DNA from 2 places in the Mesorhizobium sp. B2-1-8 genome. Region 1 is predicted to be linked to the other one. Evidence: predicted binding sites of a transcription regulator. Region 1 holds the regulator's gene; the other holds the start of a gene.
What was found. The regulator LexA, encoded in region 1, represses DNA repair genes until DNA is damaged. The targets are predictions, from matches to a motif close to TGTTCNNNNTGTGTTCNG.

Region 1 (11,413 bases):
ACGGCGCACGGAAATCGCCGATCACGCCGCGCTCGATCAGTGCCCGCATCACCTGGTAGCCGTGCGGGTGGAGGAACGACACCTGGCTGCCGCGCTGCTTGCCATCGCGCGGGCTTTCCAGTTCCAGGCCGTAGGCGCCGCATCTGGTCTCGACGAGCTGGATGAACAGATCGGTGAGCGCGATGCTCTTCTTGCGCACCACCGCCATGTCGACATCGTCCCAAAGGTCCAGTGCTCCCTTGAGCGCCCGCATCGACAAGACAGGCTGCGTGCCGCACAGAAACCGGCGGATGCCGCTGCCGGCCGCATAACCCTGTTCGAAGGCAAAGGGCCGCGCATGGCCCCACCAACCGCTGAGCGGCTGCTGGACTCTATCGTGATGACGTTCGGCGGCGTAGATGAAGGCTGGCGCGCCCGGACCGCCATTGAGATACTTGTACGTGCAGCCGATGGCGAAATCGGCATTGGCGCTGTCGAGTTCGACCGGCAAGGCGCCGGCAGTATGGCAGAGATCCCAGACGACCAGCGCACCGACCTGATGGGCCTTGCACGTCAGTGCCGCCATGTCGCGCAGCTGGCCGGATTTGTAATTGACATGGTTGACCAGGATGACCGCAACGCGCTCGTCGATCAGTTCCTCGATAGTCGGCGCATCGACGCCCTCGAGCCGCAGCACGGTGCCGGGCCGCGTCGAGGCCACGCCTTCGGCCATATAAAGATCGGTTGGAAAACTGTCGCCCTCAGCGACGATGACCGACCGGTCCGGCCGCATGCCAAGTGCGGCATGCAGCACCTTGTAGATGTTGATCGAGGTCGTATCGCAGACCACCGTCTGACCGGCCGCCGCACCGATCAGCCGTCCCAACTGGTCGCCAAGCGCGACCGGCATGTCGAACCAGCCGGCGGTGTTCCAGGCGCGGATCAAATCCTGCGCCCACTCCTGCGTCGCTGCCTTCTGCAGCTCGTTGAAAATCGCGGGTGCCGCGGCGCCGAGCGAATTGCCGTCGAGATAGATGACGCCTTCCGGCAAAATGAACCGGTCGCGCATGGCACGCAGTGGGTCCGCCGCGTCCATGGCTTCGACGGCTGCTAGATCGAGCGTTGCGTGCATGATCTGTGACATTCCCTGGTTATTCACGTCCTGGTTACTCACGAATGGCTTCGCGTACCGGTGCGGCTCCCCGGCTGCGCTTCAGGCTGGGCAAGGCAAGCATGGCCAGCACGAACAGGCCCGTTGCAAGCTTCAGATCAGGCGGCGGCATGCCGGCGGCGAGGCAGAACGACACCAGCTGGTAGTAGATGATCGCGCCTGCGAAGGGTGCCAGCAACTGACGCCAGACCGTCTGCTTGCCGACGACTGCCTCGCCGATCATCAGCGCGGCAAGGCCGTTGATGAGAATGCCCAGGCCCATATTGACGTCGGCGAATCCCTGCGACTGCACCATCAGCGCGCCGCTTGAAGCCGAAAAAGCGCTCGCCAACCCGACACCGCCTATGGTCGCGGCCCAGACATTGATGCCTTGCGCCTCGGCCATGTCAGGATTGGCGCCCACGGCACGCACGGCAGTCCCCTTCTCGGTCCTGAAGAACATGTAGAGCAGCATGAAGGCGACAAGCGCGAGAAGACCCGCGACGGCGATCTTGCTGGCGGGGAAACCCGGCCGCGCGAACGGCACCCAGTCGAACACCGTCGGCGACCCGAACACGGAGAGGTTGGACTTACCCATGATCCGAAGATTGATGCTGTAGAGCATCGTCATCATCAGGATGCCGGCAAGAAGCGTGTGGATGCGGAAGCGCAGATGGATGAAGGCAGTGCAGCAGCCCGCCGCGAAGCCGGCAACGAGGGCGGCAGCGATGCCCATCAGCGGCGATGCGCCGGCGGCAAGGAGAACGCCGCAGACGCAGCCGCCCAGCGGAAAAGCGCCTTCGCTGGTGAGATCGGGAAAATTCAGCATCCGAAACGGGATCATGATCCCGAGCACGACAAAGGCCAGGATCAGGCTTTGCGCCAGGGTGACCGGCATGATCGCGACGAAGCTGGTGAGAACGTCCTCGATAAAGCCCATGATGATCAGCTCGCCAGCAGCATGCGGTCGGTCTTGACGGAGAAATGGCCGATCAGATCGATAACCGTGACCCTCGCCTTCTCTTCGCCTGTGACCTCCAGGAGGACACGGCCGGCGTCGAGCATGATCACCCGGCTGCCATAGTCGACGGCGTGTTGCATGTTGTGGGTCACCATCAAGGTCGTCAGCTTCAATGCGCTGACGGCGCGCACCGTTGCCTGCATGACGATCTCGGCCGTGCGCGGATCGAGTGCCGCGGTATGCTCGTCGAGCAGCAGCAGGTCCGGCGATCCGCCGACTGCCATGATCAGAGACAGGGATTGCCGCTGCCCGCCCGAGAGCAGGTCGACGCGCGTGTCGAGACGATTTTCGAGGCCGAGGCCCAGTATCGACAGGCGCTCCCTGTAGGACGCAAGCCGGGTGGCGTTCAGCCCCTGGCGCAAGGTGCGCTTGCTGCTGCGCAAATCAGCCAGCAGCATGTTTTCCGCGACCGTCATGCTGGCGGCGGTACCGCGCATCGGGTCCTGGAACACGCGAGCCAGTTTCGCGGCGCGCTTGTGCACGGGCATGCCAGTCACATCGGCGCCGTTGATCAGGATCTGGCCGGAATCGAGGATCAGGGCGCCGGAAATGGCATTGAGCATGCTGCTCTTGCCGGCTCCGTTGGAGCCGATGACGATGCCGAACTCGCCCGTGGCCAGCGACAGGCTGAGACCGTCCAGCGCGACCTTCTCGTCGGCCTGGCCCTTGTAGAACACTTTGCGCGCGGATCGGATCTCGAGCATCGTTCCTCCCTGACCTCAAGGTGACGGCGTCCGCGCCGTCACCCCTGCTGCCCCGATGTCAGTCGACGATGCAGCCGCAATCGGCCATCGAAGCCGGTATCTCGATGCCGAACGCCGCCATCGCCTTGCGCGAGATCGTCGCCATGTGGTCCTTGTAGGCGGGGCGCGACGGCGCGATCGTCTTGGGGTCCTTGCCCTTCAGGATTTCGGCTGCGATGTTGCCGGCGTTGATACCGACCTGCGTATAATTGACCGCGAAGCTTGCCGGCACGGTGCCGTTGCGGACCGCGCTGTCATCGGAATTTACGACCGGAATACCGGCCTGGCGGGCAGCCGCGGAGACAGCGGCGATCGCCGGCTGGATCAGGTTCGAAGCCGGGCCGTAGATCACGTCGGCCTTGCCGGCGAGCGAGGCGATGCGCTGCTGGATGTCATTGACGTTGTCGATGCCGACTTCCACGACCTCGAAGCCGGCGGCGGGTGCCGCCGCCTTGATCTTTTCGACCAAGGCAACGTCGTTGGCCTCGCCCGGATTGTAAGGCACGCCAAAGCGCTTGGCATTCGGCAGCAGCTTCTTGGTGAAGGCCATTACCGCGGCGACGTCCTGCAGGTCGCTGGCGCCGGTCATGCCTTCGTCTCCGGAGTCCCATGACGGTACCAGCTTGGCTGCCACCGGATCGGTGACCGCGGCAAAGACGATCGGAATGCCGGAGCCCGCGAGCGCCTTCTTGGCAATCTGCGAGACCGGCGTGGTGATGGTGTAGATCAGCTTGGGCTGCTCCGCCTGCAGCTTGGCGATCATCTGCGGCACCAGCGATGCATCGAAATTCGTATGGCTCTCCGTATAGACGACGTCCTTGCCCTCGACGAAGCCCTTGTCCGTCAGCGCCTTCTTGAAGCCGGCTATGGCGGCGTTGAGCTGGGGGTGCTCGCCGAAATTGGCGATGCCGATGCGTATCTGATCGGCGGCGGCACTGCCGGCATTCACCATCAATGCGCCGGCCAGGAACAAACCCGACAACCAAGCGGATTTCGACTTCAACATCATTTCCTCCCAGATTTGATCAGCGCCGCTTGGAGCGCGGCTACTGCAGCGATCATTGTCAATCCGCCGGCCCGTGTCAAATATTATATATAATTCTTGCCACGCCCCGACATCATATATAATTTTTCACTGCCAGACGACGGATGGACCGCGATGCAGGATCAAACCAGCTCCACAAAGACGGAGGCAGCCTATCAGCTGTTGCGGCGCGATATCCTGACCACGCGCCTAATGCCCGGCGCCCCGCTCAAGCTGAGTGCGCTGCGCGGTACCTATGGCGTTGGCTGGACGCCGTTGCGAGAAGCCTTGTCGCGGCTCGAGGCCGAACGCCTTGTCACCGCCATCAGCAATCGCGGCTTTACCGTGGCTCCGGTATCGCGGGCCGAACTGGAGGACCTGGCGCGCGCCAGGATGGTGGTCGAGATCCCCCTATTCCTCGAATCGATGGAGAAAGGCAGCAAGGAGTGGGAGGATGCTGTCGTCACCGCCCACTACCGGCTCTCCCGCTGCAAGACCGCGGTCGACGATCCCTCGGATGCGGCCGTCGACAAATGGGACGAGAACCACGAGGCTTTCCATGCGGCGCTGCTGAGCGCCGCCACATGCGATTGGCTGCTGCGTTTCCGCTCGACAATCTCGGATCAGCTGCGCCGGCATCATCGTTTTCTTGGTCTGGCGCCGACATTGCGGGCCGCGGCTGGCCTCAAGGATGGCTATGAAGAGGCGATGGAGGCACTGCGTGAAGCGATTGCGATCGAACACCATACCGCGATCATGGAAGCGGCACTCGATCGTGACGTCGAGCGGGCCAAGGCGCTGATGACTGCGCATATCGGCTACACCCTGCATGTCTATGTCCACAGCGAAGACAGCGGCGCGACCGAGTACGCCGCCCGCGCCGGCAGCTTGAAAGCTGTCGCCGGATGACTTCAGCGCTTCCGCGACGCCTGTTCGCACGCACTTGATCGGAGCCGGCCGGACGCCTGGATCCGTCGCTACCCCGAAGCTACAATCGTTGGCGTTTTGGTTTCGTTTCGTTCCGCGAATAATGGATCCATAATTTTTACGATCCATCCCCGGAAAAGCCCTCAAAAAGACTGATGCCAAGCCTCGGCGGAGGATGGGCCACAGCCCATTAACCAAAACGATTTCAATGTCCTTGCCGACAGCGGAAAGGGTCGATTGCCGTCCGCTGTCGCGGGCAAAAAACTTCAGACGCCTTAACAAATTCATTAAACTTTAAACGGTTGCGGAACACAACTGGAACAGATAGTGTTTGTTCTGGGTTTGTTTTTCGATTCTGGTTCAGACCTTCGTTCACTGCCTTGGGGGCCGCCATGCTGACACGCAAGCAACATGAACTGCTGATGTTCATCCACGAACGGCTCAAGGAAAGCGGGATACCGCCCTCTTTCGACGAGATGAAGGAAGCGCTCGATCTTGCCTCCAAGTCGGGGATCCATCGCCTGATCACGGCGTTGGAGGAACGCGGCTTCATTCGCCGGCTGCCCAACCGGGCGCGCGCGCTGGAAGTGCTGCGGCTGCCGGACTCGATCGCGCCGGGCCTCAATGCGGCGAAGAAGTTCTCGCCAAGCGTCATCCAGGGCAGCCTTGGCCAAGGCGGTCTCGGCCGCCAGATCAGGCCGGCGGCGGCGCCTTCTCGCCTGCCCGCGGCCGGTAACGACGACGATGCGGTTTCAGCCGTGTCCATCCCGGTCATGGGCCGTATCGCCGCCGGTGTGCCGATCGATGCCATCCAGCATCAGACGCATTCGATTTCGGTGCCGCCGGACATGATCATGGGCGGCGAGCACTATGCGCTGGAGGTCAAGGGCGACTCGATGATCGAGGCCGGTATCTTCGACGGCGACACGGTCATCATCCGCAATGCCGATACGGCAAGTCCGGGCGAAATCATCGTGGCGCTGGTCGATGAGGAGGAAGCAACGCTGAAGCGGTTTCGCCGCAAGGGCGCTTCGATCGCGCTCGAAGCCGCCAATCCAGCCTACGAAACACGCATCTTCGGGCCAGACAGGGTCAAGGTGCAGGGCAAACTGGTCGGGCTGATAAGACGCTACTGAACCGGTTTGCCATCGGGTTTGTCAGGCTTTTTATAGGGCGGCAGCCCCCTCGCCTCGCGTGAGAATTTTCGCTGCTCGTGCCAGGGCCGGTATGGTCCGTCGACGGCGAATTCGATCGCAGCCGGGCTCGTGGCCGACTGGGGATCGAAGAAGACGGCGGCACTCCCCTTGCGGGCCAGTTGCCGTTTCGTGACAACGAGAACCAGCGGATTGTGGCAGGCGTCATAGGCGGTCGCGTCATTGACGACGATCAGGTCGGCGAAGGCGCAGGCCTTCCAGGTGTTCTTGCGATCCTCGACATAGGCGATGATCGCGCCGGAGGGGTGCCTGGCAAGACACAGGCCTTCACGGCAATAGAACGGCGATCCCTGCGGCAGGTCGGTGGGAGCGGCGATATCGAATTGCCCGTCCGTCTTGTCGAACATTTCCGGTTTAACGATTGTTTCGGAGATCAGGGCGCGTTTCCAGTTTTCGGCTGCGAATTCGTTCGGACGTTCCCGGTTGACGGCCAGTTCGCCATTGCCGATTGGCATTGCGACCAGCCGCGCGTCTTCCGAGATCAGCACGTCGGGCGTGCGCGTGTGCGACACAGTCAACAGGCCGGCAAGCGCGAACGGCAGCGCGGCAAGCCGCAGCCAGGTCGTCGCCATCGTCGCGATGACCAGCGCGACGGTGACCAGCAGCACGGATTGCTGCGAGATCAGCCCGACCCCATCGATCGGAGAGCGCTCCGATATCCACGCCGATACGGCGATCATCGCCGTCAGGCCCTTGCCCATGAGGTAGAGAGCCGGCCAATCCAACCCGAACGGCATCAGCAACGCGCTGGCGACAGCCAGGAACATCACAACCGATACGATCGGCATGACGGCCAGATTGGCGAACAGGCTGAGCGGCGACACCCGCTGGAAATGCCAGATGGCAAACAGCGCCGTTGCGCTGCCGGCGATGATGGATGTCATTGCCAATCCACCTGTCGCCAAGAGGAACTTTCGCGTCAGGAACCCGGGCAGGGATCGCTTTGGCGGCGGTGGCCTCGTCTTTCCCGCATGGTGGTCGGCCCAGCCGGCATAGGCGCCGACCAAGGCCGCGGTTGCCGCGAACGACATCTGGAAGCTCGGGCCGACGACCTCGTGCGGGGAAACCAGGATGACGGCGATCGCCGAGATCGCCAGATTGCGCATGGTCAGTGCCGCGCGATCGAACAAGACGGCGACCAGCATCACCGCCAGCATGATGAAGCTGCGCTCGGCCGCAACGACGACGCCGGAAATGACGAGATAGGCGGCGATCGAGAAAAGTGCGGCGGCCGCCGCATATTTCTTCACCGGCCGGCGCGCGGAAAAGCCTGGAAACAGCGCGAAGACGCCGCGCAACAGGCCCATGATGGTGCCGGCCACCAGCGCCATATGCAGTCCCGAAATGGAGATGATGTGATAGATGCCGGTACGCCGCATCGCTTCGTTGATTTCATCGGGAATCCCGGCGCGCACGCCGACGATCAGCGCCGCCGCGATCTCGCCTTCGGCGCCGCCAATGCTGCCCCTGATATGGTCGGCGATGGCTTCGCGGGCATTTTCGATGCCAGAAAAAAGGCGTGCCGGCAGCGGCATCTCACCGTCGTCGGCGGAGACAACGGTTGGATTGCCGAGAAAGAAGCCGCTGCCGCCGATGCCGGCGAAATAGCTGTCGAAGGAGAAGTCGTAGCTGTCCGGCCGCACCGGACCGGTCGGCGGCAGCAGTTTGGCATAACCTGTGACAAGCGAGCCGGCGGTCATTTCCGGCGGTATCTTGCGTGCAGAAAGCCGGACCCTTTCCGGCGCATAGCGCAGTTTCGGGCGGGCCGTCGAAATCACGTCCATGGTCAGCCGGATGCGGCCGGTCTCCATTTCTTCGAGCGAGACCACGCGGCCGGTCAACTGCGTCGAGATTTCCGAGCCCAGCATCCGGGTTCCGGCTCGCCATGTTTCGACCTTCGCCGCGAGCAGGCCAAGCACACACAACAGCACTGCCATGAAACACAGATGGGTTTTCGGCCAAGAGCGGGAGACGAAGGCACAGATCGCTGCCAGCATCACGGCCGCGACGAGCTTTGCAAAATCGGGCTCGGACGCCAGCGAAAAGTAGCCGATCGCCCCGACAGCCAGGCAGACCGGCACCAGCAGGAAGGCGATGCCCCGGTCGAGTTCCAACTCCGCCGCCTTGGTCACGCCGTGACGCAGGCGAGGCAAGGCTATCAGGCCGATTTGCCGGCGCACGCGCACAATCCTGCGCGCGGCGGGAGACGGAGTTGGCGTCGGGCTGTCCGCCTGCGGCGGCTGGGTTGCCGGCGCAGCCACGAGCGGCGATGGCAGTGGGATCGCCGGAGGCGTCGCAAACAGGGACCGCTCGCTGACGCCGACAATGGCGCCCTCGCCCCGATCCGAGCCCCGGCCTCGTCCAGTCATCGGGTCTGCCCCTTGCGCCCTCGACACCCTATGCTACATGAACGCGCGACGCGCGAAAGTCCGCGCACTCCGCACCCAGCTTCAGACGTTCTCCGAGAGTTTCATGCCCGACAAGGTCATCACCCGTTTTGCCCCCTCGCCGACCGGCTATCTGCACATCGGCGGCGCACGCACGGCGCTGTTCAATTGGCTCTATGCCAAGCACACCGGCGGCACGATGCTGTTGCGTATCGAGGACACCGATCGCGAGCGCTCGACCGAGGCGGCCACATCAGCCATTCTGGACGGACTGACCTGGCTCGGCCTGTCATGGGACGGTGACGCGGTCTCCCAATTCGAGCGCGCGCCGCGTCACCGGGAGGTCGCCGAGGAACTGGTGCGCCTGGGCAAGGCCTATTACAGCTACGAGACTTCTGCCGAGCTCGAGGCGATGCGCGAGGCAGCCCGCGCCAAGGGCCTGCCGCCTCGCTATAACGGCCACTGGCGTGACCGCGTCCCGTCGGAGGCTCCCGCCGGCGTCAAGGGCGCCATCCGCATCAAGGCACCGACCGAGGGCGAGACAGTGGTGCAGGACCGGGTCCAGGGCGAGGTGCGCTTCCCCAACAAGGATCTCGACGATTTCATCATCCTGCGCTCGGACGGCAACCCGACCTACATGCATGCCGTCGTCGTCGATGACCACGACATGGGCGTCACCCACATCATCCGTGGCGACGATCACCTGACCAACGCCGCGCGCCAGACCGTGATCTACAACGCCATGGGCTGGGACGTGCCTTCGATGTCGCATATCCCGCTGATCCATGGCGCCGACGGCGCCAAGCTGTCGAAGCGCCATGGCGCGCTGGGCGTCGAGGCCTACCGCGCCATGGGCTATCTGCCGGAGGCGCTGCTCAATTACCTGGCGCGGCTCGGCTGGAGCCATGGCGACGACGAGATCATGTCGATCAAGGACATGATCTCCTGGTTCGATATCGGCGACGTCAACAAGGGCGCGGCGCGCTTCGACTTCGCCAAGCTCGAGGCGCTGAACGGCGTCCATATGCGCCGCATGGCCGATTCCGAATTGTTCGACATCTTCATCGCCACCTTGCCTTATCTGGAGGGCGGCCCGGCGATGGCGGCGCGCCTCGACGAGAAGAACAAGGCGCAGTTGCTGGCAGCACTTCCAGGCCTGAAGGAGCGCGCCAAGACGCTGGTCGAGCTCGTCGACGGCGCCGGCTTTCTGTTTGCCACGCGGCCACTGCCGATCGACGACAAGGCGGCTCTCCTGCTCAATGACGATGCTCGCAAGATCCTGCGTGGCGCTCACGAAGCTTTGAATGCGCTGTCCGGCGACTGGACAGCGGCCACGGCCGAGGCCGCGATCCGCGACTATGCGCTGGCCGGCGGCCACAAGCTTGGTGCCGTGGCCCAGCCGTTGCGGGCCGCTTTGACCGGCAGGAGCACCTCGCCGGGCGTGTTCGACGTGCTGGCCGTGCTGGGGCGCGGGGAAAGCCTCGCGCGCATAGCGGATCAAATCGATTAGGAGCAAACTGGCCCAAGAAGAAACTGGCCCAAGAAGATTGGCATTGAAAGGCGCGTTTCGCAGTGCAACATTAGGCCCTGGCCCAATCTGGCACGCACCTCCTAGAATGCGGTGGCGAATACGCGCATTGCGGTGATTTCGACGTGTCGCTCTGCGGAATTTGCCTTTGCCGGCATGAGGAAACAAGAAGGAGTTTGCAATGACCGAAGCTGCGAAAAAATTGGATGTAGGCGGTCAGGAGGCCACGGCAACGCTGGAATTCGCCGGCAAGACCCACGAATTCAAGGTGCGAAGCGGCTCGGTCGGACCTGACGTCATCGACATCGCCTCGCTCTACAGCACCACCGGCGCCTTCACCTATGACCCCGGCTTCACCTCGACGGCAAGCTGCGAGTCGGAGATCACCTTCATCGATGGTGATGCCGGCATCCTCCTGCATCGCGGCTACCCGATCGACCAGTTGGCCGAACACGGCGACTTCCTCGAGGTCTGCTATCTCCTGCTCTACGGCGAACTGCCCACCAAGGCGCAGAAGGACGATTTCGATTATCGCGTGACGCGCCACACCATGGTGCACGAGCAGATGTCGCGCTTCTTCACCGGCTTCCGCCGCGACGCGCACCCGATGGCGGTGATGTGCGGCGTGGTCGGCGCGCTGTCGGCCTTCTATCACGACTCGACCGACATCTCCGACCCGTACCAGCGCATGGTTGCCTCCATGCGCCTGATCGCCAAAATGCCGACGATCGCGGCCATGGCCTACAAGTACCACATCGGCCAGCCTTTCATTTACCCGAAGAACGAGCTGAATTTCGCCGCCAACTTCCTGCATATGTGCTTTGCCGTGCCCTGCGAGGAATACAAGATCAACCCGGTGCTGGCGCGCGCCATGGAGCGCATCTTCATCCTGCATGCCGATCATGAGCAGAACGCTTCGACTTCGACCGTTCGTCTCGCCGGCTCCTCGGGCGCCAACCCCTTCGCCTGCATTGCCGCCGGCATCGCTTGCCTGTGGGGCCCGGCCCATGGCGGCGCCAATGAAGCGGCGCTCAACATGCTGGGCGAGATCGGCCATGTCGATCACATCCCGGAATTCATCGCCCGTGCCAAGGACAAGAACGATCCGTTCCGCCTGATGGGCTTTGGCCACCGCGTCTACAAGAACTATGATCCACGCGCCAAGATCATGCAGAAGACGGCGCATGAGGTCCTGGGCGAACTCGGCATCAAGGACGATCCGCTGCTCGACATCGCGATGGAACTGGAAAAGATCGCGCTGACCGATCCCTATTTCATCGAGAAGAAACTCTATCCGAACGTCGATTTTTATTCCGGCATCACACTGAAGGCGCTGGGCTTCCCCACCACCATGTTCACCGTGCTGTTCGCGGTCGCCCGCACGGTCGGCTGGATCGCGCAGTGGAAGGAAATGATTGAGGATCCGCGCCAGAAGATCGG
Region 2 (11,413 bases), 3.0 Mb from region 1:
AACGCCGTGAGGGTGGCGGGCTCGACGACAGCACTTGCGGGCGGACGGCAAAGCTCATCGAGTGCAAGGAATGCGGCATTCGGTGAAATCCCGATGGCCGTTTCAATCAGGTCGCGACTCAGCAAAATGTCGCGATAGGGCCAATTGCAGTCGATCCGATCGGCAAACTCTGCTTCCGTCATTTGAGTGCTACTCAGCCGCCTCTTCGATCTTCTCCATGTCATCGTCCGACAGGCCGAAATGGTGGCCGATCTCGTGGATCAGCACGTGGGTGACGATGTCGCCCAGCGATTCCTCGTTCTCGGCCCAGTAGTCGAGCATGGCGCGGCGATAGAGCGTGATGCGGTTCGGGCCTTCGCCGGTTTGCGGGTTCCAGCGTTCGGCGATGCCGCGCCCCTCGAACAGGCCGAGCAGGTCGAACGGCGTCTCCAGCGACAAATCGTCCATGATCTCGTCGGTCGGGAATTCGGCGATCTGGATGACGATCTCGCCGGTCAACTTGCGAAAATCCTCCGGCAGATGGGCGTAGGCCTCCAGCGCCAGGAACTCCAATTCCTCCATCGAGGGCGCAAGTTCGCCATGCCAGCTGCGGGTCTTGTAGATGCGGGCCATGCTTTGTCCTTTGATCCCGGCATATAGGCTTTCGCGCTGGCCCAGGCAAATGGCGTGGCAATTTCTGGTCCAGTGCCTTTGCCAATGCCGGGGAATCGCGTAGGGGTCGGTTCCGGCCATGTCTCAAGGAGCTTTCATGCCGGACCTTTCCACACTTGGACTTTTCGCGATTGCCTGTCTCGCGCTGACCGCGACGCCGGGGCCGGACATGCTGTTGATCGCTTCCCGTAGTGCCAGCCAGGGGCGCTCCTCGGGCCTGGCGACCTATGCCGGCATCGCCTCTGGCACCTATTGTCATGCATTGGCCGCCGCCTTCGGCCTGTCGCAACTCTTCCTGGTCGCGCCCATCGCCTACGACATCGTGCGCTTTGCCGGCGCGGCCTACCTCGCCTATCTCGCCTTCAAGGCCTTCCGCGCCGAGGGAACGGCATTTGCACCGGTTTCCGGCCTGCCGCGCTATTCGCGGGCACGCATCTTCCGACAGGGATTGCTGACCAACCTGCTCAACCCGAAAATGGCACTGTTCGTGCTCGCGCTCTTCCCGCAGTTCGTACGTCCCGAGGCTGGGTCGGTCGCGGCGCAGATCCTGGTGCTGGCGACCGTGCTCAATTTGATCGGACTGATGATCAATGGCCTAGTCATCCTGACCGCGAGCCGGATCGGCGCTGCCTTGTCGAAACGGACGCGGTTCCAACGGGCGCCGCAAATTCTGCTGGGAACCGTATTCACGGGGCTTGCCGCACGGCTGGCCTTTGGCGGCCAGCGTTGATCCTCGGAAGTGTGACGCCGTCTGATTGACGAATACGTTGGCGATTGGCAAGGAAACGCCCATCACTTCGTCATTCTGGGGCGGAGCAAGGAGCGCAGCGACGCGGCGCAGACCCCGGAATCCATGCCGGGACTCCGGTGCGCTGCCACGGGTGCAGAATTTTGCTCGGCTGCACTTCACGGCTAAGGTCGCGGCATGGATCCCAGGGTCTCCGCGACGCCGCTGCGCGGCTGCTTCGTCCATACATGACGACCTCATGGTGACGTGCGGACATGTCGGACTCGTGTGTCGATACGCGCAGGAATAAATTCCTTATGACTCCGCTTGACTCTTCCGGACCGCTCTGGAATCTTAGGGAACATAACAGGAACAATTGTGAGTGGAAGCTGACCGTCATGGCGATGACCGCCGTGGCGCGGGAGACTGTTTTTGCCCTGCGCCGCCAGATCGCGAAAATCGAGGGAACGCTGCCCGAGCGCCTGCAGGCGCCGGCGGCGGCGGCCCTTGATGGCGGCAGCGATCTGACGATCGTCCGGCGCGGGCTTGCCGCCGCCTTGCCGGATACTTTCCTGCCCATCGGCGTCGAGCGGCTCGATGCCGCGCTCAGCGGCGGCCTGCCGAAAGCCGCCTTGACCGAAATCCATGGCCTGGAAACCCGCGACGCGGGAGCCGTGGCCGGCTTCGCTCTGTCGCTCGTCAGCCTGATCCTCAACCAGGCGCAGGGGCTGCCCATCCTGTGGATCGGGACATCGGAAATTTTCCACGAGGCCGGCTTTCCCTACGCCAGGGGGCTGCATGCCGGCTTCGGCATCGAGCCCGGGCAATTGCTGTTTTCCGAGGCGCCCAGGCTTGTCGATGCGCTGTGGGTCGCCGAGGAGGCCGCCCGGATGACCGCGCTTGCCGCCGTCATCCTGGAAATCCGCGGCAATCCGCAGCGGCTGGACCTGACCGCGACACGCCGGCTGCACGCAAGGGCGCAAGCTGCCGGCCGGCCGGTGTTCCTGCTGCGGCAGGCGGCCGAGCCCGAACCGACGGCGGCGCCTGTCCGTCTGATCGCCGTGTCGGCGCCGGCCGTGCCGCGCGCCACGGTCGCCGGGCCGCTCGCCAGTTCGATCGGCCACCCCGCCTTCACCATCAGCATCGGCAAGAGCCGCACGGCCCTGCCTGGACAATTCACACTGGAGTGGAACCCCGATGAACGCAGATTCGACGAAAGAAGGGGCGACGAAAGACGCGGTGAAGGCAGCGAATGGGCAGAGAATCCTGTCCCTGTGGTTTCCCTATCTGGCGACCGAAAGGATCCTGCGGCAGCGGCTGGGGAAATCCTGGCGTTCCCGGCCGTCGGATCATCCGTCGCCATCTCACCCACCACTCGTGATCAGCCACCGCCAGGGCAACGCGCAGCGCATCTCGGCCCTCGACGAGCGGGCTGAGGCACTGCACCTGAAGCGCGACATGGGGATTGCCGATGCGCGCGCCATGCATCCGTCGATCGACATCGTCGAAGCCGATCCGGAGGCCGACCGGCGCCTGCTCGAGGGCCTTGCCGACTGGTGCGACCGTTACACGCCGCTGGTGGCGCTGGACAGCATCGACGGCCTGTTCCTCGACGTCACCGGCTGCACCCATCTGTTCGGCGGCGAACGCGCCATGCTGGACGAAATCCTGTCGCGCTTCCTCCACCAGGGTTTCGACGTCCGCGCCGGGCTTGCCGGCACGCCCGGGGCGGCCTGGGCGGCGGCACGCTTCTGCGGCGACCGCATCGTTCTATCGGGCGAGGAGGAAGCCTTGCTTGCCCCCTTGCCGCTGGCCGCCCTTCGCATGGCGCCGGAAACCCGGACCAGCCTGGAAAGTGTCGGGCTGCGCACGGCGGGCGCCGTCATGGCCGCGCCGCGCGCGCCGCTCGCCCGCCGCTTCGGCGCTTTGCTGCTCCAGCGCCTCGACCAGGCGCTTGGCCGTCTCGACGAAGCGATCTCGCCGCGCCTTCCCGTCGCACCGCTTTCGGTCGAACGCCATCTCGCCGAGCCCGTCACGCTGACGGAAGAGATAGAGCGGCTGGTGGGCATGCTGGCGACGACCTTGAAGGCCGACCTCGAACGCCGCGGCGAAGGCGCCCGGACGCTGGCGCTGCTGCTCTTTCGCGTCGACGGCGCCGTCAGCCGCATCGCGCTCGGCACCTCGCGGCCGATGCGCGAACCCTTGCTGATCCGGAAATTGTTCCATGAGCGGCTGGCAGCACTCGAGCAGCATATCGACGCCGGCTATGGCTTCGACCTGGTGCGCCTCTCGGTGCTGGCCGTCGCCGCTTTCGACACGCAGCAGACCGATCTGACCGGTGAAGCGGCCGATGACGGCGCCGACATCGCCCTGTTCGCCGACCGTATCCGCGCCCGCCTCGGCGAGGGCGCGGTTCTGCAGCCGGTTCCCGTGGAAAGCCATCTGCCCGAGCGCGCCGTCGCCATCGTCCCGTTCAGCGAGGCGCCGCGCCGGACCACGCCGCCGAGGAAGCCGGACAGGATGCAGGCGCCGATGACCATTTTCCCGCCGGAACGGCCGATCCGGCTGTTCCGCGCACCCGAGCCCATCGATGTGCCGGCCACCGAAATGCCGGAGGGACCGCCGCTGCATTTCCGTTGGCGCCGCGCGCTTTATCGCGTTACCCGTGCCGAGGGTCCGGAGCGCATCGCCGCCGAATGGTGGCGCGAGGCGCCAGGCGATCCGGCGGCATCGACACGCGACTATTTCCGCATCGAGGATGCCGATGGCCGCCGCTACTGGCTCTACCGGCAAGGCCTTTACGGCGGCGTCTCGCAGATCCCGCCGCGCTGGTTCATGCACGGGGTCTTCGCATGAACGCGCTGACCGTCATCCCCTATGCCGAATTCGGCATCCAGTCGAACTTCTCCTTCCTGCGCGGTGCCTCCAAGCCGGAGGAGCTGGTGGTCGCGGCCAAGCTCATGGGCTTCTCCGCGATCGGGCTCGCCGACCGCAACAGCGTGGCCGGAGTGGTGCGCGCCTGGCAGCAGGCCAAGGTCGAAAAGCTTGCCTATCATCCCGGCTGCCGGCTGGTTTTTGGCGACGGCACGCCTGACATTCTCGCCTATCCCAGGGACCGCAAGGGCTGGGGGCATCTGTGCCGCATGCTCACCCAGGCCAATCTGCGTGACGAGACCGAAAAGGGCGCCACCCTGCTCCGGCGCGGCGACCTGCTCGAATGGGGGGACCGGATGTCGCTGGCGGTCCTGCCCGATCTGGCACAGGGCGCGCAGGACAGCCTGGCTTTGCTCCGCCAACTCCAGGACCGCTTCGGCAGGGCGCTGCGGCTCGGTGTGTCGCCTTGTTATGCCGGCCATGATCGCTTCCGGATCGAGCAGGCGGCGGCGTTTGCAGAGAGTGCCGGCATCCCGCTGATGGCGACCAACGATGTGCTCTATCACACGGCCGAACGCCGCCCGCTGCAGGATGTGCTGACCGCGATCCGCCTCAATGTTCCGGTCGCCGAGGTGGGGCTGGAACTGACCGCCAATGCCGAACGCCATTTGAAGCCGCCGCTGGAGATGGCGCGCCTGTTCCGCAGGCATCCGCAGGCGCTGGCGGAGACGCTGCGTTTTGCGGAAGAACTGACCTTCTCGCTCGGCGACCTCCAGTACAATTATCCGGACGAGCCGACGGAATCGGGACTCGGGCCGCAGGCGGAGTTGGAGCGGCTGGCCCGGGAGGGAGCAGCCCGGCGCTTCCCGGGCGGCGTCCCCCCCAGCGTCATAAAGCGCATTCAGGAAGAACTCGTCCTGATCGAGCGGCTGAATTACGCCCGCTATTTCCTGACCGTCTACGACATCGTCAAGTTCGCGCGCAGCAAGGATATTCTCTGCCAGGGGCGTGGGTCAGCCGCCAACTCGGTCGTCTGTTTCTGCATCGGCATCACCGAAGTGGGGCCGGAAAAAATCGATTCGCTTTTCGAGCGCTTCATTTCCGAGGAAAGGAACGAACCGCCTGACATCGACGTCGATTTCGAGCACGAAAAGCGCGAAACCGTCATCCAGTACATCTACGAGAAATACAGCTCCAAGCGCACCGCCCTTGCCGCCGCCGTCATCAGCTATCGCGGCCGTTCGGCGCTGCGCGAAGTGTCGAAGGCGATGGGCCTGTCGGAGGATGTCCGGGCATCGCTTTCCGGCTCGATCTGGGGCTGGTCGACCTCGGAGCTTGGCGAGAAGGAGGCGAGGGCCGGCGGCCTCGACCGCAGCGATCCCATATCGCGGCATGTGATGGAACGCGCCAACGAGATCATGGGCTTCCCCCGTCATCTCTCCCAGCATGTCGGCGGCTTCGTCATCACCAGGGACCGGCTCGACGAGATCGTCCCCATCGTCAAGACGGCGATGGACGAGCGCAAGATGGTCGAATGGGACAAGGACGATCTGGATTCGGTGAAGATCCTGAAGGTGGATGTGCTGGCGCTCGGTATGCTGACCTGCCTGCAACGCGCATTCACCCTGCTCGAAACCCAATACGGCGTGAGGGACGACTATGGCAGGCCATTGACCCTGGATACGATCGCCAAGGAGGACCCTCGTGTCTACGACATGATCTGCCGTGCCGATACGCTCGGCGTCTTCCAGATCGAATCGCGCGCGCAGATGTCGATGCTGCCGCGCCTTGAGCCACGCGAATTCTACGACCTCGTCATCGAGGTGGCGATCGTACGCCCCGGCCCGATCCAGGGCGACATGGTGCATCCCTATCTGCGCCGCCGGCAAGGCAAGGAAAAAGCCGAATATCCCAAGCCGGAGCTGGAAGAAATACTCGGCAAGACACTGGGCGTGCCGCTGTTCCAGGAGCAGGCGATGAAGATCGCCATCGTCGCCGGCGGCTTCAGGCCGGGCGAGGCCGACGAATTGCGCCGCGCCATGGCCACCTTCAAGCGCACCGGCACCATCGGCAATTACCGCCAGCGCATGATCGACGGCATGGTCGGCAAGGGCTACACGAAGGACTTCGCCGAGCGCTGTTTCAAGCAGATCGAGGGTTTTGGCGAATACGGCTTTCCCGAAAGCCACGCCGCCTCCTTCGCGCTGCTCGTCTACGCCTCCTGCTGGTTCAAGACCTTCTATCCCGACGTGTTCTGCGCCGCGATCCTGAACTCGCAGCCGATGGGGTTTTACCAGCCGGCGCAGCTGGTGCGCGACGCCCGCGACCATGGCGTCGACATCCGCGAGGTCGACGTCAATTTCTCCGTCTGGGACTGCACCCTGGAAAAGGCGCCTTTCGACCCGGCCCGCATCCTGCCGCGCCATGCCGAAATGCGCGGTGTCATCGAGACGAGCCATGCGCTACGGCTCGGCTTCAGGCAGATCAAGGGACTTTCCAAGGAACGCACGGAGGCTTTCGTCGAGCGGCGCGGCGCCGGCTACTCGACCGTCCGGGATGTCTGGCTGCGTTCCGGCCTCAATGTCGACGAGATCGAGAAGCTGGCGCAGGCCGACGCCTTTCGGTCCATAGGTCTCGATCGCCGCGCGGCACTTTGGCAGGTCCGCGCGCTGGACGGCAAGAGTGCCGCCGAGAAGCTGCCGCTGTTCGACCAGCCGGCGCTCGGCCTGCGCGAGCTGGAGCCGCAGACGAAGCTGCCGAAAATGCCGCTCGGCGAGCATGTCATCCACGATTACCGTTCGCTCGGCCTGTCGCTGAAGGCGCATCCGGTCGCCTTCCTGCGCGAGCGGCTCGACCGCGCCGGCGTTACCCCCAATGCCAGCCTGCCATCCGTGCGCGATGGCAGGCGGGTTTCCGTTGCCGGGCTGGTGCTGGTGCGCCAGCGCCCCGGCAAGGGCAATGCGATCTTTCTCACGCTGGAAGACGACAAGGCCGTCGCCAATGTCATCTTCTGGGAAAGAACTTTTACCCGCTTCCGGCCCATCGTCATGGGCGCGCGCTTCGTCAAGGTCAGCGGGAAACTGCAGTCGGAATCAGGTGTCGTCCATATCGTCGCCGAGAAGATCGAGGACCTGACGCCCTGGCTGACCGTGCTCCTGGAAAAGGTCAGTGCAGCCGCACTGCCGGCCGCCGATCCTTCGGACCGCTCCGCCAACGCCAACGACCCGGATCGCTCCAGCCAACCCGCAACACCGAAAGTCGGACAGGACCTCGCAATGCTGTCGGAAGAGGCGGAAAGGGTCATGCCCAAAGGGCGCAATTTCCAGTAGGCCTGCCCTTCGTCATCAAGCGCTGGCGGGACAGCGCCCCCCTCTGCCCTGCCGGGCATCTCCCCCTCGAGGGGAGAGATCGGCTGTTGTTTCGGCTTTCGCCAATTTTCACGCTGGCAGAGAAGCGCCGTCAATGAAGCTGCCAATCTCCCCCCTGGTGGGGGTGAGGAGTGGTCCGCGAAGCGGACGGAAAGCCAATTGCTTGGCTTTCCGAATAACGAACGCCCGGAGCGACAGCGAAGGGCCGGGTCCGGCAGGACAGAGGGGGGCGCCGTAGAGCGTCATCTTAACGTCCGATCACACTCGGTAAATGACTGTCTATGACGCTGAACTGCTCGGCCCGCCCAGCTTTGGCGGCGACAGCACATCCTCGGCCGAGATGGTCCGCGCTTCCGAAGGAAGCATGATCGGGATGCCGTCGCGCACGGGGTAAGCGAGCTTGGCGATCCGCGAGACCAGCTCGCCACGTTCGGGGTCCCAGGCCAGCGGTCCCTTGGTCAGCGGGCAGGCCAAGAGTTCCAGCAGCTTCGGGTCGACGCTGGTTTTCTTTCCGTCACGCCCATCCGCCATTGCGTCCCCTTTCCAGCTTCGGGCCTGCGCTCACCTCACTGCAGGCTCGAGCCAAAATCCTCATTCTCGCGCGCCAGCGTCATCTCGGTGATGGCAATCAGCGTCTCGGCCCTGGTTTTCAGGTCCGCGGCTTCCAGCAATGCCTGCTTCTCGGCTGGTCCGTAGGGCGCCATCATCGACAGCGCGTTGACCAGCATGGCGTTTTCGGCGCGGCTGACGCTTTCCCAGTCGGCTTCCAGATCATTGGCCTGCAGATAGGCGCGAAACGCCCGCAGCAGCGCCGGCCGGTCGATCTCATCAGCCGCCTGCTCCTCGTCGAGATCGGCGAGGAAGGGCGCCGGCTTGCATTGGCGGAACGGCGTCTTGACCGTCAGCTCGTGCGCGATGCGGAACCGGCACACGCCCTGCAACGAGATCAGGTAGCGGCCGTCGCCGGTCTCTGAAAAGGCGATGATGCGGCCGATGCAGCCGACACTGCAAAGCTCCGGCTCGCCATCCTCGCGCAATGCGCCATTGAGGCCGGGCTGGATGATGCCGATGACGCGCGAGCCGGCGACCGCCTCGTCCACCATCTGCAGGTAGCGCGGCTCGAAGATGTTGAGCGGCATGCGGCCGCCCGGCAGCAGGAGCGCACCCTCGAGCGGAAAGATCGGGATCGTCGACGGCAAATCCTTGGCGAGCCGGTAATGCGCGTTTCCCGCTTGCACCTCGTTCCTCCGATCGCTTCATTGCGAAGCGTCAATCCTGCCCTGTCTATCTGGCGCTCAGGCCCGACGCCACAAGCCCGTGCGACAAAACAACCGACAACCGGCTCAGGAAAACAGCAATGCCGACAATTTGCGGCGCGCCGCAAGCGTCGCCTCGTCGGTCATGCCCCAGGCCTCGAACAGCTGCAGCAGCTGCGTCCTGGCGCCATCCTCGTTCCAACTCCGGTCGGCCTTGATGATGGCCAGAAGGTTGTCGGCGGCTGCCGTGCGCTCGCCCTTGGCGTTCTGGATCATGGCCAGATCGAAACGCGCCTGATGATCCCTAGGGTTTTCGGCCAAGCGCCGTTCGAGCTCGGCCGGATTGCCCAACGCCGCCGCCTGCGCGGCCACCGCGATCTTGGCGCGCAGGGCAGCCAGCGGCGGTGCATCCTTCTTGGCCTCCGGCGCTGTTGCCAGGAGCGCCTCGGCACCCTCGGTGTCGCCGGCCTCGAACAACAGGTCGCCCAGCCCGCCAATTGCCTCGACCGTCTCCGGCGCCTGCGCCAGGATGGCGTCATAGATGTCGGCGGCGGCCTGCATGTCGCCGGCATCGCGGGCTTCGGCTGCCGCGGCTAGGGCCTCGGCCACCGGCGGCGCGCCATTGCCCTTGCCGCCGACCTTGGTGATGAATTCGTTGATCTGGCTCTCGGGGACGGCGCCCATGAAGCCGTCGACCGGCTGGCCGTCCTTGAAGGCGATGACCGCCGGGATCGACTGGATGCCGAGCTGGCCGGCGATCGAGGGGTGGTCGTCGATGTTCATCTTGACCAGCTTGACCCTGCCGCCGGCGGCCTTGACCGCCTTTTCCAGCTGCGGGGTGAGCTGCTTGCAAGGTCCGCACCACGGCGCCCAGAAATCAACCAGCACCGGCTGACGGCGCGATTCCTGGATGACGTCGGCGGCGAAGGCGGCGGTCGTCGTGTCCTTGATGACATCGCCGGCGGCAGGGCCTGCTGGCGGATCGCCAAGCGCGGCCTTCGCCGGCGCCGACCCGCCATACTGCACCGTCGTGGCATACTGGCCGCCATTGTTTCCGAATGATCCGCCAAACGGATTGTTGTCGCTCATCTCGTCACCCTTTTCGGTCGCGCCGCCAGCCCGGCTCGGCGCCATGTCTCAATTGGAAATCGGCTTCGCCATCCATGTGGCGATCATGCCGAGACTTTCAAGATAGCAGCATCGTGCCCGGTTGCCTCGACGAATCTGATGAGGTCGGCCGCCGCGATCGAGGTCGTCGCCTCGTTGGTCAGCGGATGCGCGTTAATGATGGCATGGTCCATCAAATCCTTGTCGAGCACCAGCTTGACCCTGTTTTCCCTATCGTTGATGACGCCGAAGACGGTGACCGCGCCCGGCGTGACGCCCAAAAGCTCCATCAGCATCTCCGGCTTGCCGAAGGAAACCCGGCTGGCGGCGCCGATCAGTTGGTGGATCTGCTTGAGATCGACGACCGCTTCCTCGCCGACGGTGACCAGGAAGAAATTGTCCTTCTTGTCCTTCAGGAACAGGTTCTTGGTGTGCCCGCCGGCGATTTCGCCGCGCAGCGCCTGCGAATCGGCCACCGTGTAGAGCGGCGGATGGCGTATCGTCGAAACGGTGATGCCCAGTTCGGCAAGAAAGGCCATCAGTTCGGCTTCGGTCTTCGGCATCGATCTTCTTCTCGTCCGTTTCTCGGGCCCTGCCGTTTACGGCCAATGAGGCAGCCGACACAAGACCGTCGCGCAACGGGCGATGAAATCGGCCCATCGCAAGCGGTTTGCCGGCATCGTTCGAGAGTTGCAAAAAGCCTGTTATTCCCTGTTGCAATCGCCGCGCTCTTCAGCCATATAGGCCCGGCTTGCGGCCAAGACGCCGTGTGAGCGGGTGTAGCTCAGGGGTAGAGCACAACCTTGCCAAGGTTGGGGTCGAGCGTTCGAATCGCTTCACCCGCTCCAGTTTCCTCCCAGGGAATCAAGCATCGAAATGCCGCGGTCCGCCGCGGCTTTTTCGTTTTCTGGAGGCAGCGGCATTGTCAGTGTTTGGCACCCGCCGTGTCGCCGGCGGCATCCGCGCCAGCCTGCTTTCGTCCGGCGGTCAGTTTGCCGGACTCGAACTCTTCGACCGCCTTGTCCCAGCAGGCCTTCTCACGGTCGGGCATCAGGCCTTCCCGTTCCCAGAGTTCGTGGGCCCGTTTCCGGATATGCGCGACACGTTCTTCCTGGCTGATCACCATGGCCGTGTTCCCTTGGACTTCCTCAGGAAGCAACCGGACAGCGCCTGAAATGTTCCATCCGGATGTCGTCAAACTCGGCAGGTCGAACACTTCATCCCAGGATCGCGGTTCGATGCGCTTTGCCTTCAGGCGCTCTTGGCCTGTCCAACGTTCGTCATCCCGGGGCGGAGCAGCCGCGAAGCGGCGTCGCGAAGACCCTGGGATCCATTCCGTGACCTCGGCCGGGGAATGCAGCGGAGCAGAATTCTGGACCGCTGCGGCGCGCAGAGGTCGCGGCATGGATCCTCGGGTCTGCGCTGCGTCG

Region 2: FJ970_RS04540 (ImuA family protein) is a predicted target of LexA. The motif match lies at 1,736-1,753, and genes of this name have one in related genera.

What each region holds. Positions count from the first base shown of each region.
Region 1 covers NZ_CP083952.1:3,941,315-3,952,727, reverse strand. Annotated here, with positions in the region: gene kynU (kynureninase) at 1-1,111, opposite strand, end outside; gene FJ970_RS19315 (ABC transporter permease) at 1,146-2,069, opposite strand; gene FJ970_RS19310 (ABC transporter ATP-binding protein) at 2,075-2,854, opposite strand; gene FJ970_RS19305 (ABC transporter substrate-binding protein) at 2,913-3,899, opposite strand; gene FJ970_RS19300 (GntR family transcriptional regulator) at 4,053-4,826, shown strand; gene lexA (transcriptional repressor LexA) at 5,237-5,980, shown strand; gene FJ970_RS19290 (ComEC/Rec2 family competence protein) at 5,974-8,427, opposite strand; gene gltX (glutamate--tRNA ligase) at 8,531-9,955, shown strand; gene gltA (citrate synthase) at 10,155-11,413, shown strand, end outside.
Region 2 covers NZ_CP083952.1:948,257-959,669, reverse strand. Annotated here, with positions in the region: gene FJ970_RS04555 (hypothetical protein) at 1-182, opposite strand, end outside; gene FJ970_RS04550 (metallopeptidase family protein) at 190-612, opposite strand; gene FJ970_RS04545 (LysE family translocator) at 749-1,381, shown strand; gene FJ970_RS04540 (ImuA family protein) at 1,777-2,814, shown strand; gene FJ970_RS04535 (DUF6504 family protein) at 2,756-4,234, shown strand; gene FJ970_RS04530 (error-prone DNA polymerase) at 4,231-7,581, shown strand; gene FJ970_RS04525 (Trm112 family protein) at 7,900-8,151, opposite strand; gene FJ970_RS04520 (LON peptidase substrate-binding domain-containing protein) at 8,187-8,858, opposite strand; gene trxA (thioredoxin) at 8,964-9,965, opposite strand; gene FJ970_RS04510 (prolyl-tRNA synthetase associated domain-containing protein) at 10,049-10,546, opposite strand; tRNA gene FJ970_RS04505 (tRNA-Gly) at 10,757-10,831, shown strand; gene FJ970_RS04500 (DUF2934 domain-containing protein) at 10,909-11,109, opposite strand.